DNA from 3 places in the Erwinia sp. AnSW2-5 genome. Region 1 is predicted to be linked to each of the others. Evidence: predicted binding sites of a transcription regulator. Region 1 holds the regulator's gene; each other region holds the start of a gene.
The links. The regulator sigma-54, encoded in region 1, starts transcription at its own class of promoters, with help from an activator protein. The targets are predictions, from matches to a motif close to GTTGGCACANNTTTCGCTNT.

Region 1 (5,838 bases):
GCGATTCGGATAAACCGGTGAACGTCGACTCGGAAAATCAGGCGCTGGATATGCAGGGCAACGTTGCCACGTTTACCGGCAAAGTCATTGTGACGCAGGGAACGATCAAAATCACGGCCGACAAAGTGGTCGTAACCCGTCCAGGTGGTGACAGCAATAAAACCATTGTTGATGCCTACGGCAATCCGGCAACCTTCTACCAGATGCAGGACAGCGGCAAACCCGTGCAGGGTCACGCCCAGAAAATGCATTACGAGTTAGCGAAAGACCTGGTGGAATTAACCGGCAACGCTTATCTGGAGCAGCTCGACAGCAACGTCAAAGGCGATCGCATCACCTATCTGGTCAAAGAGCAGAAAATGCAGGCCTTCGGCAGCACCGGTAAACGTGTCACTACCGTTCTGGTGCCATCGCAGTTGCAGGACAAAGGCACTCCGTCAAACGGTCAGAAAAAGAGTAACTAACGAACATGGCAACCTTAATTGCAGAAAACCTCGCGAAGGCTTACAAAGGCCGCCGCGTGGTTGAAGATGTCAGCCTGCAAGTGAAGTCTGGCGAAATCGTGGGCCTGCTGGGTCCGAACGGTGCAGGCAAGACCACCACGTTTTACATGGTGGTTGGCATCGTGCCGCGTGATGCAGGTCGTATCGTGATCGACGATGAAGACATCAGCATTCTGCCGCTGCATGCGCGTGCACGTCGGGGCATTGGCTATCTGCCACAGGAAGCCTCTATTTTCCGCCGTCTGAGTGTTTACGATAACCTTATGGCGGTACTGCAAATTCGTGATGACCTGACCAGTGAGCAGCGTGAAGATCGCGCGAATGAACTGCTGGAAGAGTTTCACATCGAACATTTACGTGACAGCCTTGGTCAGGCGCTATCAGGCGGTGAACGCCGCCGCGTAGAAATTGCCCGTGCGCTAGCCGCCAATCCAAAGTTCATCCTGCTGGATGAGCCGTTTGCCGGTGTTGACCCGATTTCAGTTATTGATATTAAAAAGATTATTGAACACCTGCGTGACAGCGGCCTCGGCGTGCTGATCACCGACCATAACGTACGTGAAACGCTGGCAGTGTGTGAGCGTGCCTATATCGTCAGCCAGGGGCATCTGATTGCCCACGGCACCCCGGAAGAAATCCTGGCCGATGAACAAGTTAAGCGTGTCTATTTGGGCGAAGAGTTCAGACTCTGATAAGGTGTTCACATTCGGGCAGTTTTCTGGGGAATTAATACTCTGAATATGAAGCAAGGTTTACAACTCAGGCTGAGTCAACAGCTTGCCATGACGCCACAACTGCAGCAGGCCATTCGCCTGCTGCAACTCTCTACGCTTGAACTACAGCAGGAAATTCAGCTGGCGCTGGAAAGTAACCCGTTGCTTGAACAGACCGACATTCACGAAGAAGTTGATACCCGCGAATATCAGGAAACAGAAGCGCTGGATACCCGGGAAGCGCTGGAACAGAAAGACATGCCCGAGGAGCTTCCACTGGATGCAACCTGGGATGAGATCTACACCGCAGGGACGCCGTCCGGCACAGGCACCGACTACCATGACGATGAATTACCTGTTTATCAGGGTGAAACCACCCAGACGCTACAGGATTATCTGATGTGGCAGGTGGAGCTAACGCCTTTTACCGATACCGATCGGGCGATTGCCACCTCTATTGTTGATGCCGTCGACGACACGGGTTACCTGACCGCATCGCTGGAAGAAGTCCTTGAGAGTATTGGTAACGACGAGTTAACCATCGACGAAGTGGAAGCGGTGCTGAAACGTGTACAGCGTTTTGATCCGGTAGGCGTCTGCGCCCGCGATCTGCGCGACTGTTTACTGGTACAGCTCTCCCAGTTCGCGTCAGATGTGCCGCTGCTGAAAGAAGCCCGCCTGATTGTCAGTGAGCATCTCGATCTGCTGGCCAACCATGATTTCCGCAGCCTGATGCGCGTCACACGCCTTAAGGAAGAGGTGCTGAAGGGGGCAATGCAGGTTATTCAAACGCTCGATCCGCGCCCAGGCCAATCGATCAATACTCAGGAACCGGAGTATGTCATCCCGGATGTGCTGGTACGTAAAGTCAGCAACCGCTGGATGGTCGAGTTGAATGCAGACAGCGTACCGCGTCTGAAGATTAACCAGCATTATGCTTCACTAGGCTCAAGCTCGCGTAGCGACAGTGATTCGCAGTTTATCCGCAGTAATTTGCAGGAAGCGAAATGGCTGATAAAAAGCCTGGAAAGCCGAAATGATACGCTGCTGAAAGTGACACGCTGCATCGTGGATCAGCAGCAAGCCTTTTTCGAACAGGGCGAAGAATATATGCGCCCGATGGTGCTGGCCGATATTGCCAGTGCCGTCGAAATGCATGAATCGACCATTTCCCGTGTGACCACCCAGAAGTACCTGCACAGTCCACGTGGTATTTTTGAACTTAAGTATTTTTTCTCCAGTCACGTCAATACCGAAGGGGGTGGCGAAGCCTCCTCCACGGCAATTCGTGCACTGGTGAAGAAATTAATCTCGGCGGAGAATCCCGTCAAACCACTCAGCGACAGCAAGCTCACCTCCATGCTTTCCGAACAGGGAATTATGGTGGCACGGCGCACTGTGGCAAAATACCGAGAGTCTTTATCCATCCCGCCATCAAATCAGCGCAAACAGCTGGTCTGAACGAACAGAGAAGGAAGACACTATGCAGCTCAATATCACTGGACAACACGTTGAAATCACCGAGCCATTGCGCGAGTTTGTGACAGCGAAGTTTGCCAAACTGGAGCAATACTTTGACCGGATCAACCAGGTCTATATTGTTTTAAAAGTGGAGAAAGTGACGCAAATTGCCGATGCAACATTGCATGTGAATGGCGGCGAGCTGCATGCCACCTCGGAAGATAAAGACATGTACGCGGCGATTGACGGCTTGATCGACAAGCTCACTCGCCAGTTGAATAAACACAAAGATAAGCTAAAACAACACTAAATCTCACAATGCATTGATGGTGTTTCAGCAACCCGCTTCTTCAGGCTTATGCTGAAAGCGGTATCGGCTCGTATTCTTCCGGGAATACGAGCCGTTAATCAATACGGCATGTTAATCTCTTGATCTGAACGTTGGTAAAGAGTGTCCTGCCTGCGGAAGTGAAAAGTGAAGTGAAACTATGATGAACAATGATTTGAAACTGGAACTGGGCTCCGTGTTGAGCGTCTCGTGTACCCGTAATGGTGTGCATTGCCAAAGCAAAAAACGTGCGCTGGAAATTATCAGCGAACTTGCGGCGAAACAGCTCAACCTCCCGCATCAGACAATTTTTGAAGCGATTCTGACGCGCGAAAGAATGGGCAGTACCGGTATCGGTAATGGCATTGCCATCCCGCACGGCAAGCTGGAAGAAGACACGCTACGCGCAGTCGGTGTCTTTATTCGTCTTGATCAGCCCATCGCGTTTGATGCGATTGATAATCAGCCCGTGGACCTGTTGTTTGCCCTGCTGGTGCCAGCAGATCAGTGCAAAACGCATCTTCACACACTCTCTCTGGTTGCCAAGCGCCTGGCGGATAAAACCGTTCTTAAACGCCTGCGCGCCGCACAAAGCGATGAAGATCTTTACGAGATCATCACGGAAGATCACGAAGAAAGTTAGTCATTCTGCAACAATCCCCGACACAGTGAAGTTGCAACAACGCAGCGAAATGCAGTGCTGGTGTAGCTTCAGGTATCAGGGACAGCGGGTTAAATTGGGGGAAACGTGAAATGGTGCTGATGATCGTCAGCGGTCGCTCAGGCTCAGGGAAATCAGTGGCGTTACGCGCGCTGGAAGACATGGGTTTTTACTGCGTGGATAACCTCCCTGTGGTATTGCTGCCTGATCTGGCTAATTCGCTGGCTGAGCGCAACATATCTGCTGCAGTGAGCATTGATGTCCGCAACATGCCGGAATCACCGGAGGTGTTTGAAACTGCACTCACCAATTTGCCAGACTGTTTTTCGCCGCAGCTTCTGTTTCTGGATGCTGACCGTAATACCTTAATCCGTCGTTATAGCGATACCCGTCGCCTGCATCCGCTCTCCAGTAAAAATCTGTCGCTGGAAAGTGCCATCGATGAAGAGAGCGATCTGCTGGAACCGCTACGTTCCCGTGCCGATTTGATTATCGACACCTCAGAAATGTCAGTGCACGAACTGGCAGAGATGCTGCGTACGCGCCTGCTGGGGAAACGTGAACGTGAACTGACCATGGTGTTCGAATCGTTCGGGTTCAAACACGGTATTCCTATTGATGCCGATTATGTGTTTGACGTCCGTTTTCTGCCGAACCCACACTGGGATCCAAAACTGCGTCCGATGACCGGTCTTGACCGCCCTGTTGCGGCCTTCCTCGATCGTCATACTGAGGTGCATAACTTTATCTATCAGACGCGCAGCTACCTGGAGTTGTGGTTACCGATGCTGGAAACCAATAACCGTAGCTATCTGACAGTGGCTATCGGTTGTACCGGCGGTAAACATCGTTCCGTGTATATTGCCGAGCAGCTGGCGGATTATTTCCGCTCGCGCGGTAAAAATGTTCAGTCTCGTCACCGTACGCTGGAAAAACGCAAAACATGACCGTAAAACAAACCGTTGAGATTAAAAATAAGCTGGGTATGCACGCGCGCCCGGCGATGAAGCTGTTCGAACTGGTGCAGAGTTTTGATGCAGAAGTGCTGCTGCGTAATGAAAGCGGCACCGAAGCGGAAGCCAGCAGCGTGATTGCGCTGCTGATGCTGGACTCCGCTAAAGGCGGCCATATCGAAGTGGAAGCCAGTGGCCCGCAAGAGGAAGATGCGCTGGCGGCCGTCATCGACCTGTTTAACGCCGGATTCGACGAAGATTAATCATCAACCCTGATCAGACCGGCGCTTCAGCCGGTCTGTTAGCCATTCCCCGCCAGAATCAACGTAACTTATGTTCCTGCAGGAAACCCTCACCACCGAGCTGACGCATCTGCTGCAGGATCCACTGCTGACGCTGGCGCACATAGCCAGACGGCGCATCGGCCCTGAAACGAATCGGATTAGGTAGCACCGCAGCCAGCAGCGCCGCTTCAGACATAGACAGTCGGCTGGCCGGTTTATGGAAATAGCGCTGAGAGGCTTCCTCTACGCCAAACACCCCTTTCCCCATCTCTGCCACGTTAAGATAAACAGTAAGAATCCGGCGTTTGGTCCATACCGTTTCAATCCCTACAGTCAGCCCTGCCTCCAGTCCTTTACGCACCCAACTCCTTCCGTCCCAGAGAAATACGTTTTTAGCCGTTTGCTGCGAAAGTGTTGATGCGCCGCGCATGCCAGCCTTCTCATTGCTACTGTCCAGCACCGACTGAATAGCGGCGACATCAAACCCCCAGTGTGTCGGGAACTTCTGATCTTCAGAGGCAATCACTGCCAGCGCCATCCACGGTGAAATCTCGTCCATCGCCACCCAGTCAGAATGGGCCACATAGCGGAAGTCACCACTGAACCAGGCACCCAGTTGCCGTTCGACCATGACGGCAGAAAATGGCACCGGTAAAAAGGCAAAAATGACAATCCCGCCAACCCATAAACCCATTACGCCCAGGACCAGGCGAAATAAACCCGACTTGATCCGCGCCATCACGCGCAATTTATTACGACTCATACCCGAGGATCCGCCCAAAATTTATCAGTATGAAAATACACCAGGATTCCTCCATCATTGTCAGTTAATCCGACATAACCGGAATCGGTTCCATTAAATCATGCACTTTACCTTCACTCCACGATGGATCTGTCGGAAGCAGAAAACACACTAAATCAATTGGTTCGTCCTG
Region 2 (5,838 bases), on a different contig from region 1:
ACAACCAGCGCCGCACCACTTAATACATGCCAAAATTTCATTGATAGTTTCTCCTTTCGATCAATGCTTACGGCAGTCACTCCACCGTCAAAAGACAGTTTTTACTGTCAGCGTAGCTTTAATTCTGGCACAAGTTGCCGATTTTTTCCTGGAAGCACTGCCAGTCTGGCTTTATCGGCTTTCCACACAGATCGCAGAAACAGTCGTTGACGCTAACTGGTCGGATCTCGCAAACTGGTTAAGGTAAAACTATTGAGGAACCGAATATGGGCCAGGCGCTACAAAACTTGTTAAATCTTCTGGACCTGGAGACGCTGGAAGAGGGGCTGTTTCGTGGGCAAAGCGAAGATCTGGGCTTGCGCCAGGTGTTTGGTGGGCAGGTGGTCGGCCAGGCACTGTATGCGGCGAAACAAACCGTCCCGCAGGATCGCATTATCCACTCCTTCCATAGCTATTTCCTGCGTCCGGGCGATAGCCAGAAAGCGATCATTTATGATGTGGAAAACCTGCGTGATGGTCAGAGCTTTAGCGCACGCCGGGTAAAAGCCGTGCAGAATGGCAAGCCCATTTTTTACATGACGGCCTCATTCCAGGGGCCAGAAAGCGGCTTTGAACATCAGAAAACGATGCCTGAGGTTCCAGGGCCGGGCAACCTCCCCTGTGAAACAGACATTGCCCGCCAACTGGCGCATTACATTCCCGAAAAGGCACGTGATAAGTTTTTATCCGAAAAACCCTTCGAGATCCGCCCGGTGGAGTTCCACAACCCACTCAAAGGTCATGTCAGTGAACCCGTACGCTATACCTGGCTGCGCGCCAACGGCACCATGCCGGAGGATAAACGCATTCATCAGTATCTGCTGGGCTATGCGTCTGACTTCAACTTCCTGCCGGTATCTTTGCAGCCGCACGGAAAAGGGTTTCTGGAGCCGGGTATGCAGGTTGCGACCATCGACCACTCGATGTGGTTCCATCGCCCCTTTGACCTCAACGAATGGCTGCTGTACAGCGTAGAGAGCACTTCCGCCTCCAGTGCCCGTGGTTTTGTGCGCGGTGAGTTCTGGAACCAGCAGGGCATACTGGTGGCATCAACGGTGCAGGAAGGCGTTATCCGCCAGCGCTCGTAACCAGAGGCATAAAAAAAGCGGGCCATCATGGCCCGCTTCGTCTTTTATTGTATTTTAACGCACGACTTTTCTTCAGGCTTCAGCCCGGGAATTTCTTACTGGTTGTAAGCATTCTCACCGTGGCTGTTAACATCCAGACCTTCACGTTCCTGATCTTCCGGAACACGCAGACCAACAATCATATCCGCCACTTTGAAACCGATGAAGGCGACAACCGCAGTCCAGACGATGGTCAGACCTACGCTGAACAGCTGTACCCAGACCTGATGGCCCATGGTGACGCCTTCAGCATAACCCACGCCGCCCAGTGAAGAGGAGGCGAATACACCGGTCAGGATGCAGCCTACGATACCGCACACACCGTGAACACCGAACACATCACATGGGTCATCAACACGCAGCCATTTCTTCAGGATGGTGACACCCCAGAGACCGGCTAATCCACCCACCAGTCCTATAATCAGTGCACCGCCCACACCCACATAGCCGCAGGCTGGGGTGATAGCCACCAGGCCAGCAATCACGCCAGAGCTGACGCCCAGCAGAGATGGCTTACCGCGCAGCGCCCACTCACCGAAGGTCCAGCTTAGCATCGCACCGGCTGTAGCAATCACAGTATTAAGGAAGGCCAGACCTGCGATTTCGTTCGCCGCACTGGCAGAACCGGCGTTAAAGCCGAACCAGCCAAAGTACAGGATAGCCGTACCGGTGAACACCATTGGCAGGTTGTGTGGTTTGAAGGCTTCTTTGCCGAAACCAGCACGTTTGCCCACCAGGTAAGCACCTACCAGACCCGCTACCGCGGCATTAATGTGAACAACCGTACCGCCCGCGAAGTCCAGCGCGCCATCCTGAGCCAGGAAGCCGCCTGCCCATACCATGTGTGCAATCGGCAGGTAAGCGAAGGTCAGCCAGATCACAGCAAAGATCAGCAATGCTGAGAAGCGAATACGTTCTGCGATGGAACCGACAATCAGGCCCACGGTGATACAGGCGAAAGATGCCTGGAACGCGACGTGGATATACTGATAGTAGGAGCCCATCACCGCTGTAGGTGCAATGCCCTTGAGCATTGCCCAGTCAAAACTACCGAAGAAGGCATTACCTTCGCTGAACGCCACTGAGTAGCCGTAAACCATCCACAGCACACAAACCATGGCGAAGGTCATAGCAACCTGAGTCAGCATCGACAGCACGTTCTTGGCACGAATCAGGCCGCCGTAGAACAGTGCGATACCCGGGATAGTCATAAACAGCACCAACGCGGTGCAGATCATCATAAAGGCGTTATCAGCTTTGTCAGCTACTGCAGGGGCAGCGGCCATTGCCAGCGACGGTAAAAGAGCAACACCGGCGAGGCCAAACTTAGCGAGTTTTTTCATTTTGTCCCATCCCATCACAATTCTGAGCCCCGAATTACAGTGCTGCTTCGTCAGTTTCGCCGGTGCGAATACGGATGACACGTTGCAGTTCTGCAACGAAGATCTTCCCGTCACCAATTTTGCCTGTGTAGGCCGCTTTACTAATCACATCAACCACTTCATCAAGCTGGTCGTCTGCAATCGCAATATCAATTTTTACTTTTGGCAGGAAGTTCACGCTGTATTCAGCACCGCGATACAGTTCTGCATGCCCTTTCTGGCGGCCGAAGCCTTTGACTTCAGTGACGGTCAGACCCTGAATGCCGATTGACGACAGTGCTTCACGCACGTCTTCCAGTTTGAACGGTTTGATTACCACGGTAACCAGCTTCATACGATCCCCTCCAGGTAAAAAAATAGGTTGTTTCAGCGACACGAAATGATTAAAGCAAAGGCTGTGCCAGAGTTTAAAAAACTGAATTTTTCAGACGATTAGTCAGGGCTGGTCTGAGTCCTGGCTGAGACGCAGATCACAAAGAAAGGGAAGGCACAGAAATGAGTATAGAAAAAACGCACCAGAAAGGTGCGCTATGCGTTAAGGCGGTGCATTTGTAGGGCTATTGCGTGTTTATTCGCCTGAATTTGGTGCAGCGTAACGCAAGAGATTCAGCTGCCCTCTGCCACTGCCAGCTCCTCACCCGCAAGTTGCAGCTGATACATCTGCCAGTAGCGCCCTTGCGCAGCCAGCAGTTGCTGATGGCTACCCCGTTCCACTGCCTGCCCACGGTGCAATACCAGAATGGTGTCGGCTTCGGTGATGGTTGACAGTCGGTGAGCAATCACCACCAGCGTGGTGCGCTGACGCACGGCCTGAAGCGCTTTCTGGATGGCCTGTTCCGTACCAGAGTCGATATTCGCGGTCGCTTCATCCAGGATCAGGATCTGAGGGGTTGCCACCAGCACCCGCGCCATTGCCAGCAACTGTTTCTGTCCGACGGAGAGAGTATTGCCCTGCTCACCTAAACGCGTATGGATCCCTTCCGGCAGCTCACGCGCCAGTGCCGCCAGCTGTACTGTTTCCAGCGCCTGCCAGACGGCATCTTCGCTAATATCCCGCCCCAGCGTGACATTGGCAAAGAAGGTATCAGCCAGCACCACCGGGTCCTGCTGCACCATCGCTACGCTACCTCGCAGCGCTGCATGGCTGAGGGAAGCGAGCGGGCGGCCATCCAGTTTGATCTCGCCCTGACTGAGCGGGTAGTAGCCCATCAGCAGGTTAGCGAGCGTACTTTTTCCACTGCCGGTGTGCCCGACCAGCGCGACAAAATGGCGCGAGGGCACAGACAGATTAATATCGGTCAACACCGGGCGGCCCGTGCGATAAGCGAAGGTCACATCACGGATATCGATGCTGCCGCTGGCAAGTGGCCTGTCGTCATCGCCATACGGCTGACGTGGTGCATCCATCAGTTCAAAAATACGCTCACCCGCGACCACTGCCTGCTGCAACATCGATTGCTGGGTTGTCAGTTCGATTAGCGGCTCATTCAGGCGCCCGAGGTAATTGATAAAGGCATATAACACGCCGACTTCAATCGATCCTACCGAGGAAAAACCGAACAGCATCATCAATCCGCACAGGATCATGGCAGAAAACAGACTGAGCAGCGGACGCAGGAGAAAACCATCCAATCTTAGCGTCTGCATGCGCGCCAGATAGTGAGAGCGACTGGCCTCCCCCATACGTTCGCCAAAACGCGCCTGCTGGCGGAACTGCTGGATCACGCTCATGCCATTGATGACTTCGTTGAAACCGTTATTGATCTCTGCCAGATAACTGCGCACCCGGCGCACAATCGGCGTGCTGTAACGCTGGTAAATCAGCATCACGATCAGTACCGCTGGGAAAATGGTGATGGCAACCAGCGCCATGCGCCAGTCAAGACTAAACATGGCCACCAGCATCGCCCCCACCAGCGCTGCACTGCGCAGTACGGTGGCAACCACGGTCACGTAGAGGTCACGTACCACTTCGGTGTCATTGGTGACACGCGAAATAATCTGCCCGACCGGCTGGGTATCGAATGCGCCCAACGGCTGGCGCAGCGCGGCATCCATCACATCAGTACGCAGGCGCTGTACCACGCCAACGGCGGCCTGATTAAACAACAATGCCTGGCAATAATGCAGTGCCGCCGCCAGCAGTTGTAACAGCAGGAAGCTGACCACCAGGCCGACAGCCAGCCCGACAGGCATGCGGTGTTTCGCGACCATATTGTCGATAAAGTAGCTGACCAACACCGGCCCCAGTACTTCGGCAGCGGCAGCCACCCACAGCATCAGCACGGCCAGGCTCAGAGATTTACGCCATGGCGCGCCGTAGGAGAGCAGCCGTTTAATGGTTGGCCACAATTGAGTGACATTAGCCATGCGCAGCTCCCTGTTCTGTTTCATCGTCGTCCAGTGCCGCTTCCAGCTGTTGGTAACGGTACATATCGCGATACCAGCCCGCGCTGGCGGCCAGCTGCTCATGATCGCCACGCTGCGCAACCTGCCCGTGCTGCAGCACCAGAATTTCACTGGCCTCGGTCAGGGCAGAGAGACGATGAGCGCTGATAATAATCGTACGCCCTTCCCCCCAGCTGCGCAGGTTATGCAGGATCTGGTGTTCGGTGCGGCCGTCTACCGCTGAGAGGGCATCATCCAGGACTAAAATCTCAGCATTCAGCAGCAATGCCCGTGCAATGGAAATACGTTGTTTCTGCCCACCTGACAGCATCACGCCACGCTCGCCCACTTCTGTTTGATAACCCTCGGGCAGTCGTAAAATATCGTCATGGACGAAGGCAAGCTGTGCGGCGTGCTCAATCTCACTTTGCGTGGCGCCAGGGCGCCCCAGCGCAATGTTGTTAGCCACGCTGTCGGAGAACAGGAACGGCGTCTGGCTGACCACCGCCAGTCGGCTGCGCCAGCCATCGAGCTGCAACTGCGGCAGAGGGATATCGTGGTAACGAATGTCACCCTGATCAATATCGAAATGGCGCTGGATAAGACTGAGTAAGGTGCTTTTACCCGATCCCGTCGGGCCACACAGCCCCAGCATTTGTCCCGGCTGAACCTGAACCTTCAGGTTGCGCAACGCAGGTTGCTGCGCCCCTGGGTAACAAAACTCTTGCACCGAAATCTGCAACAGACCGCGCCCCTCTGGCAACGGCTTGTCACCGTCAACCACGGCAGGCGCTTCAGCTAACATGGCCTGGATTCGGGTCCAGGCGGCGCTGCCACGCTCGACGATATTAAACATCCACGCCAGCGCCAGCATGGGCCAGATCATCAGCCCCAGATACATC
Region 3 (5,838 bases), on a different contig from region 1:
TTGCATCTGCAGCGGGGCTTCCAGCTCAACCTGTGGTGGAGATACGTGCTTAACGATCGCTTCATACAGCGGGGTCATGTCTTCCGCCATATCGTTGTGATCCAGACCTGCGATACCGTTCAGGGCTGAAGCATAAATGATCGGGAAGTCGAGCTGTTCGTCGGTCGCATCCAGGTTAACGAACAGGTCAAAGACCTGATCAACAACCCAGTCAGGACGCGCGCCAGGGCGGTCAACTTTGTTAATTACCACGATCGGCTTCAGACCATTAGCAAACGCTTTTTTGGTCACGAAACGGGTTTGCGGCATCGGGCCATCCATTGCATCCACAACCAGCAGCACCGAGTCGACCATTGACATCACACGCTCTACCTCACCGCCGAAGTCGGCGTGTCCTGGGGTATCCACGATGTTGATGCGGTAGTCATTCCATTTAATGGCGGTGTTTTTTGCGAGGATGGTAATCCCACGCTCTTTCTCCAAATCGTTGGAGTCCATTACGCGTTCGGTTGCTTCGGTACGGGAATCAAACGTCCCGGACTGCTGCAGCAACTTATCAACCAGGGTAGTTTTACCATGGTCAACGTGGGCAATAATGGCGATGTTACGCAAATTTTCGATCACAGCTTTGCCTCAGGCATTAGAAATAGCGCGCTATTGTACACGGATTAATCGAAGGACTGAACAGGATCACAAATTTCATATAAAGATAACTGTCCGGATTGCATTTACAGCCATTTTCAGTGCAAACATTGCACTTGGACGAAAATTTGCACCAAAAGAGTGCCCATTTATCATTCAATGGCACCAAAATGGTGCGCGACTTCCATCGTGGTGCAGTCCTCGTCTCACGAGAGGGCGCATCATAGCGCTTTTTTCGTTAAATAAAAAAGTTGGCATAGATTTCGCAAATACTCATTAAGCGAAAAACGCCAGTTTCCACAACGGTTGTAAGCTTGTGAGAGATCTTTATTATCGGAGTTAGCGCGGCGAAACGCAAAGCGCACCGGTGAAGTTCTCTAAACACGACGCCAATGACAAAATCCAGGAGAGTTAAGTATGTCCGCTGAACACGTTCTGTCGATGATGAACGAGCACGAAGTCAAATTTGTTGACCTGCGTTTTACCGATACCAAAGGTAAAGAGCAGCACGTGACTATCCCTGCTCATCAGGTTAACGCTGACTTCTTCGAAGAAGGCAAAATGTTTGACGGCTCCTCGATTGGTGGCTGGAAAGGTATCAACGAATCCGACATGGTTCTGATGCCAGACTCAACCACTGCAGTCATTGACCCGTTCTTTGCTGATTCTACACTGATCATCCGTTGTGACATCCTCGAGCCAGGCACTATGCAGGGCTACGACCGCGACCCGCGCTCCATCGCGAAACGCGCTGAAGATTTCCTGCGCTCTTCCGGCATTGCAGACACCGTTCTGTTTGGGCCAGAGCCAGAGTTCTTCCTGTTCGATGATATCCGTTTCGGCAGCAGCACTTCAGGTTCACACGTTGCTATCGACGATATCGAAGCGTACTGGAACTCCGGTAAAGAATACGAAGGCGGCAACAAAGGCCACCGTCCAGGTCTGAAAGGCGGCTACTTCCCAGTGCCACCGGTCGATTCAGGACAAGACATTCGTTCTGCTATGTGTCTGACCATGGAGCAGATGGGTCTGGTTGTTGAAGCTCATCACCACGAAGTGGCAACTGCAGGTCAGAACGAAGTGGCAACCCGCTTCAACACCATGACCAAAAAAGCTGACGAAATTCAGATCTACAAATATGTTGTGCACAACGTCGCCCACGCTTACGGCAAAACTGCGACCTTCATGCCAAAACCAATGTTCGGTGATAACGGTTCTGGTATGCACTGCCATATGTCCCTGTCTAAAGGCGGCACTAACCTGTTCGCGGGTGACAAATACGGCGGCCTGTCTGAAATGGCGCTGTTCTACATCGGTGGTGTGATCAAGCACGCTAAAGCAATCAATGCGCTGGCGAACCCGACCACTAACTCCTACAAGCGTCTGGTCCCAGGCTACGAAGCTCCAGTTATGCTGGCTTACTCTGCCCGTAACCGTTCTGCTTCTATCCGTATCCCAGTGGTTGCCAGCCCGAAAGCACGCCGTATTGAAGCGCGCTTCCCTGACCCAGCTGCTAACCCATACCTGTGCTTCGCTGCGCTGCTGATGGCTGGCCTGGACGGCATCATCAACAAGATCCACCCTGGCGATGCAATGGACAAAAACCTGTACGACCTGCCACCGGAAGAAGAAGCTGAGATTCCAAAAGTTGCAGGTTCTCTGGACGAAGCCCTGGCTGCACTGAACGAAGACCGCGAGTTCCTGACCCGTGGTGGCGTGTTCACTGACGACGCTATCGAAGCTTATATTGAGCTGCGTAAGTCTGAAATTGACCGCGTTCGTATGACTCCGCATCCGGTTGAGTTCGAACTGTACTACAGCGTTTAATTTAGAAGTAAGCCCGGCGAATTTCATGTGCAGTAAAGCGGCAACTGAAGGAATGCCGAATCACTTAGTCCGCTAAGTGATTCGAGTGACTAAGGGAAGCCAACACAGCTGCGGCGTGAAAGACGCCTGGGATTTTGTTGCCGTGGAAACTTTCAGCCCATCTCAGGATGGGCTTTTTTCACCACGAATTCCCGGTTATGTCAGACGATTTTCGCGTTTTACGGCTATAATGCACTAAATTGGTGCACAACGACCTCAGGAGAACGCTGTATGGCAACTGGCCCGCTGCCCGATGCTGGGCAGATTCTCAATTCACTGATCAACAGTATTTTACTGGTTGATAGTGCGTTGGTGGTTCATTACGCCAACCCCGCCGCGCAGCAGCTGCTGGCGCAAAGTTCCCGCAAGCTGTTTGGTACGCCACTGCCGGAACTGATGGGTTATTTTTCCCTGAATATTGAGGTCATGCTCGAAAGTCTGGATGCCGGACAAGGTTTTACCGACAGCGAAGTGACCCTGGTGGTCGACAGCCGTGCGCACATTATGTCGCTCACTGCGCAACGTCTGCCCGAAGGTTTCATTCTGCTGGAAATGGCGCCAATGGATAATCAGCGCCGGCTTAGTCAGGAACAACTTCAGCATGCGCAACAGGTTGCCGCGCGTGATTTAGTGCGTGGCCTGGCACACGAAATTAAAAATCCGCTGGGTGGGTTACGCGGCGCAGCGCAACTGTTGGCCAGAGCGTTGCCGGACCCGGCGTTAACAGAATATACCAAGGTCATCATTGAACAGGCCGATCGCCTGCGCAATCTGGTCGACCGTCTGCTTGGCCCGCAACAGCCTGGTATGCATATCACACAGAGCATCCATCAGGTGGCTGAACGTGTGGTGAATCTGGTCTCGATGGAGCTGCCCGATAATGTGGTGCTCATCCGCGATTATGACCCGAGTTTGCCTGAACTGCCGCACGACCCGGACCAGATAGAACAAGTCCTTTTGAATGTAGTACGCAATGCCCTGCAGGCGTTGGGTGAAGAAGGCGGCACGATTACTTTACGTACCCGCACAGCGTTCCAGTTAACGCTGCACGGAACACGCTATCGCCTGGTGGCGCGCATCGATATTGAAGATGATGGCCCCGGCATTCCGGCACAGCTGCAGGATACGCTGTTTTACCCGATGGTGAGCGGCCGCGAAGGCGGCACCGGGCTGGGGTTATCCATTGCCCGCAGCCTGATCGATCAGCATTCGGGAAAAATAGAGTTCCACAGCTGGCCTGGACACACTGAATTCTCGGTTTACCTGCCTATTCGCCAGTGAGGTTTCTATGCAACGAGGGATAGTTTGGATCGTCGATGACGATAGCTCCATCCGCTGGGTGCTTGAACGCGCGCTGACTGGAGCTGGTTTAAACTGCGCAACGTTTGACAATGCAAACGAGGTACTGGAAGCCCTTGCGACCAAAACCCCAGACGTTTTACTGTCAGATATTCGCATGCCCGGTATGGACGGCCTGGCGCTGCTGAAGCAGATCAAACAGCGGCACCCCATGCTGCCGGTGATCATCATGACAGCACACTCAGACCTGGATGCTGCCGTCAGCGCTTATCAACAGGGTGCTTTTGATTACCTGCCAAAGCCTTTCGATATTGATGAAGCCGTTGCGCTGGTTGAGCGCGCGATCAGTCACTATCAGGAACAGCAGCAGCCGCGCAATCAACCCGTCAGCGGGCCAACCACCGATATCATCGGTGAAGCGCCAGCCATGCAGGATGTTTTTCGTATTATTGGCCGCCTGTCGCGTTCGTCGATTAGCGTACTGATTAACGGTGAATCCGGTACGGGTAAAGAACTGGTTGCGCATGCACTGCATCGCCACAGCCCGCGTGCGAAAGCGCCATTTATCGCACTGAATATGGCAGCGATCCCTAAAGACCTGATCGAATCAGAACTGTTTGGTCATGAGAAAGGGGCGTTTACCGGGGCCAATCAGATTCGACAAGGTCGTTTTGAACAGGCCGATGGCGGTACGCTGTTCCTTGATGAAATTGGCGATATGCCACTGGATGTTCAGACCCGCCTGCTGCGCGTGTTGGCCGATGGTCAGTTCTATCGTGTCGGGGGCTATGCGCCGGTTAAGGTGGACGTGCGTATTATTGCCGCGACACACCAGAATCTGGAGCTGCGCGTGCATGAGGGGAAATTCCGTGAGGATTTATTCCACCGCCTGAATGTGATCCGCGTGCATCTTCCCCCCCTGCGTGAACGTCGTGAAGATATTCCGCGTCTGGCGCGTTACTTCTTACAGGTCGCCGCCAGAGAGTTGGGTGTGGAAGCCAAGATCCTGCATCCTGAAACGGAAACTGCGCTCACGCGGTTGCACTGGTCGGGCAACGTACGCCAGCTGGAGAATACCTGTCGCTGGCTGACGGTGATGGCCGCCGGGCAGGAAGTGCTGATCCAGGATCTGCCGCCGGAGCTGTTCGAAACATCGACGCCAGAAAACCCGGTACAGTCACTGCCAGACAGCTGGGCGACGTTGTTGGCACAGTGGGCCGATCGCGCTCTGCGTTCCGGTCATCAAAACCTGCTGTCAGAAGCACAACCTGAGATGGAGCGTACGCTGCTAACTACCGCCCTGCGTCATACGCAAGGTCATAAGCAGGAAGCAGCTCGCCTGCTGGGCTGGGGACGCAATACGCTAACGCGTAAGCTGAAAGAGCTGGGAATGGAATAACACCCGGTGACGTCATGCGGGTGGACCGGTACAGAAGGTCCGCCTCGACACGTTCTCGTTGTAGGGTCCGATCATTTTTTCCGATCGGACCTTGGGGTCGACCTGTTGTTTCGGTCGACCCGTCCATTCAGATCACCCGCGAGAATTGCGCACCAGGCGCCTTCTGACGCAGGTAACGGTCAAAGCACATGCAGATATTCCTTATCAGCAAACGTCCCTTAGCGGTGACGACAAGGCAGTTGTCGTGGCATTCCACCAGCCCGTCCACCATCAGCGGCGTCAGCAGAGCCAGATCGTCGGCAAAATACTCACGGAAGTTAATTCCCCATTGCGTGCTGATGGCGTCAAATGGCAGCGAGAAGTTACAGATCAGGCTTTTAATCACCTCCCGCCGCAGACAATCATCTTCGCTCAGCTGCAGGCCGCGCCACAGGGCGGTTTTTCCTGCCCGTATTTCTGCGTAATAGTGCTTCAGCTCTTTATGGTTCTGCGCGTAGCTGTCCCCGATCATACTAATCGCTGAAACGCCCATTCCCAGCAGGTCGCTGTCACCTTGCGTTGTGTATCCCTGGAAATTACGGTGCAGTTCACCGTTACGCTGGGCAATAGCCAGCTCGTCATCCTGCCGGGCG

Region 2: the regulator sigma-54 is predicted to act here: its motif matches at 2,934-2,953, upstream of glnK (P-II family nitrogen regulator).
Region 3: the regulator sigma-54 is predicted to act here: its motif matches at 893-912, upstream of glnA (glutamate--ammonia ligase).

The regions. Positions count from the first base shown of each region.
Region 1 covers NZ_JBJGXA010000004.1:8,394-14,231, forward strand. Annotated here, with positions in the region: gene lptA (lipopolysaccharide ABC transporter substrate-binding protein LptA) at 1-464, shown strand, start outside; gene lptB (LPS export ABC transporter ATP-binding protein) at 470-1,195, shown strand; gene rpoN (RNA polymerase factor sigma-54) at 1,244-2,677, shown strand; gene hpf (ribosome hibernation promoting factor) at 2,700-2,987, shown strand; gene ptsN (PTS IIA-like nitrogen regulatory protein PtsN) at 3,166-3,648, shown strand; gene rapZ (RNase adapter RapZ) at 3,759-4,613, shown strand; gene npr (PTS phosphocarrier protein NPr) at 4,610-4,882, shown strand; gene mtgA (monofunctional biosynthetic peptidoglycan transglycosylase) at 4,941-5,666, opposite strand.
Region 2 covers NZ_JBJGXA010000025.1:45,457-51,294, forward strand. Annotated here, with positions in the region: gene ACFL9S_RS16690 (YbaY family lipoprotein) at 1-41, opposite strand, end outside; gene tesB (acyl-CoA thioesterase II) at 267-1,127, shown strand; gene amtB (ammonium transporter AmtB) at 1,223-2,524, opposite strand; gene glnK (P-II family nitrogen regulator) at 2,544-2,882, opposite strand; gene ACFL9S_RS16710 (SmdB family multidrug efflux ABC transporter permease/ATP-binding protein) at 3,155-4,918, opposite strand; gene ACFL9S_RS16715 (SmdA family multidrug ABC transporter permease/ATP-binding protein) at 4,911-5,838, opposite strand, start outside.
Region 3 covers NZ_JBJGXA010000016.1:119,592-125,429, forward strand. Annotated here, with positions in the region: gene typA (ribosome-dependent GTPase TypA) at 1-624, opposite strand, end outside; gene glnA (glutamate--ammonia ligase) at 1,060-2,469, shown strand; gene glnL (nitrogen regulation protein NR(II)) at 2,740-3,789, shown strand; gene glnG (nitrogen regulation protein NR(I)) at 3,797-5,206, shown strand; gene hemN (oxygen-independent coproporphyrinogen III oxidase) at 5,334-5,838, opposite strand, start outside.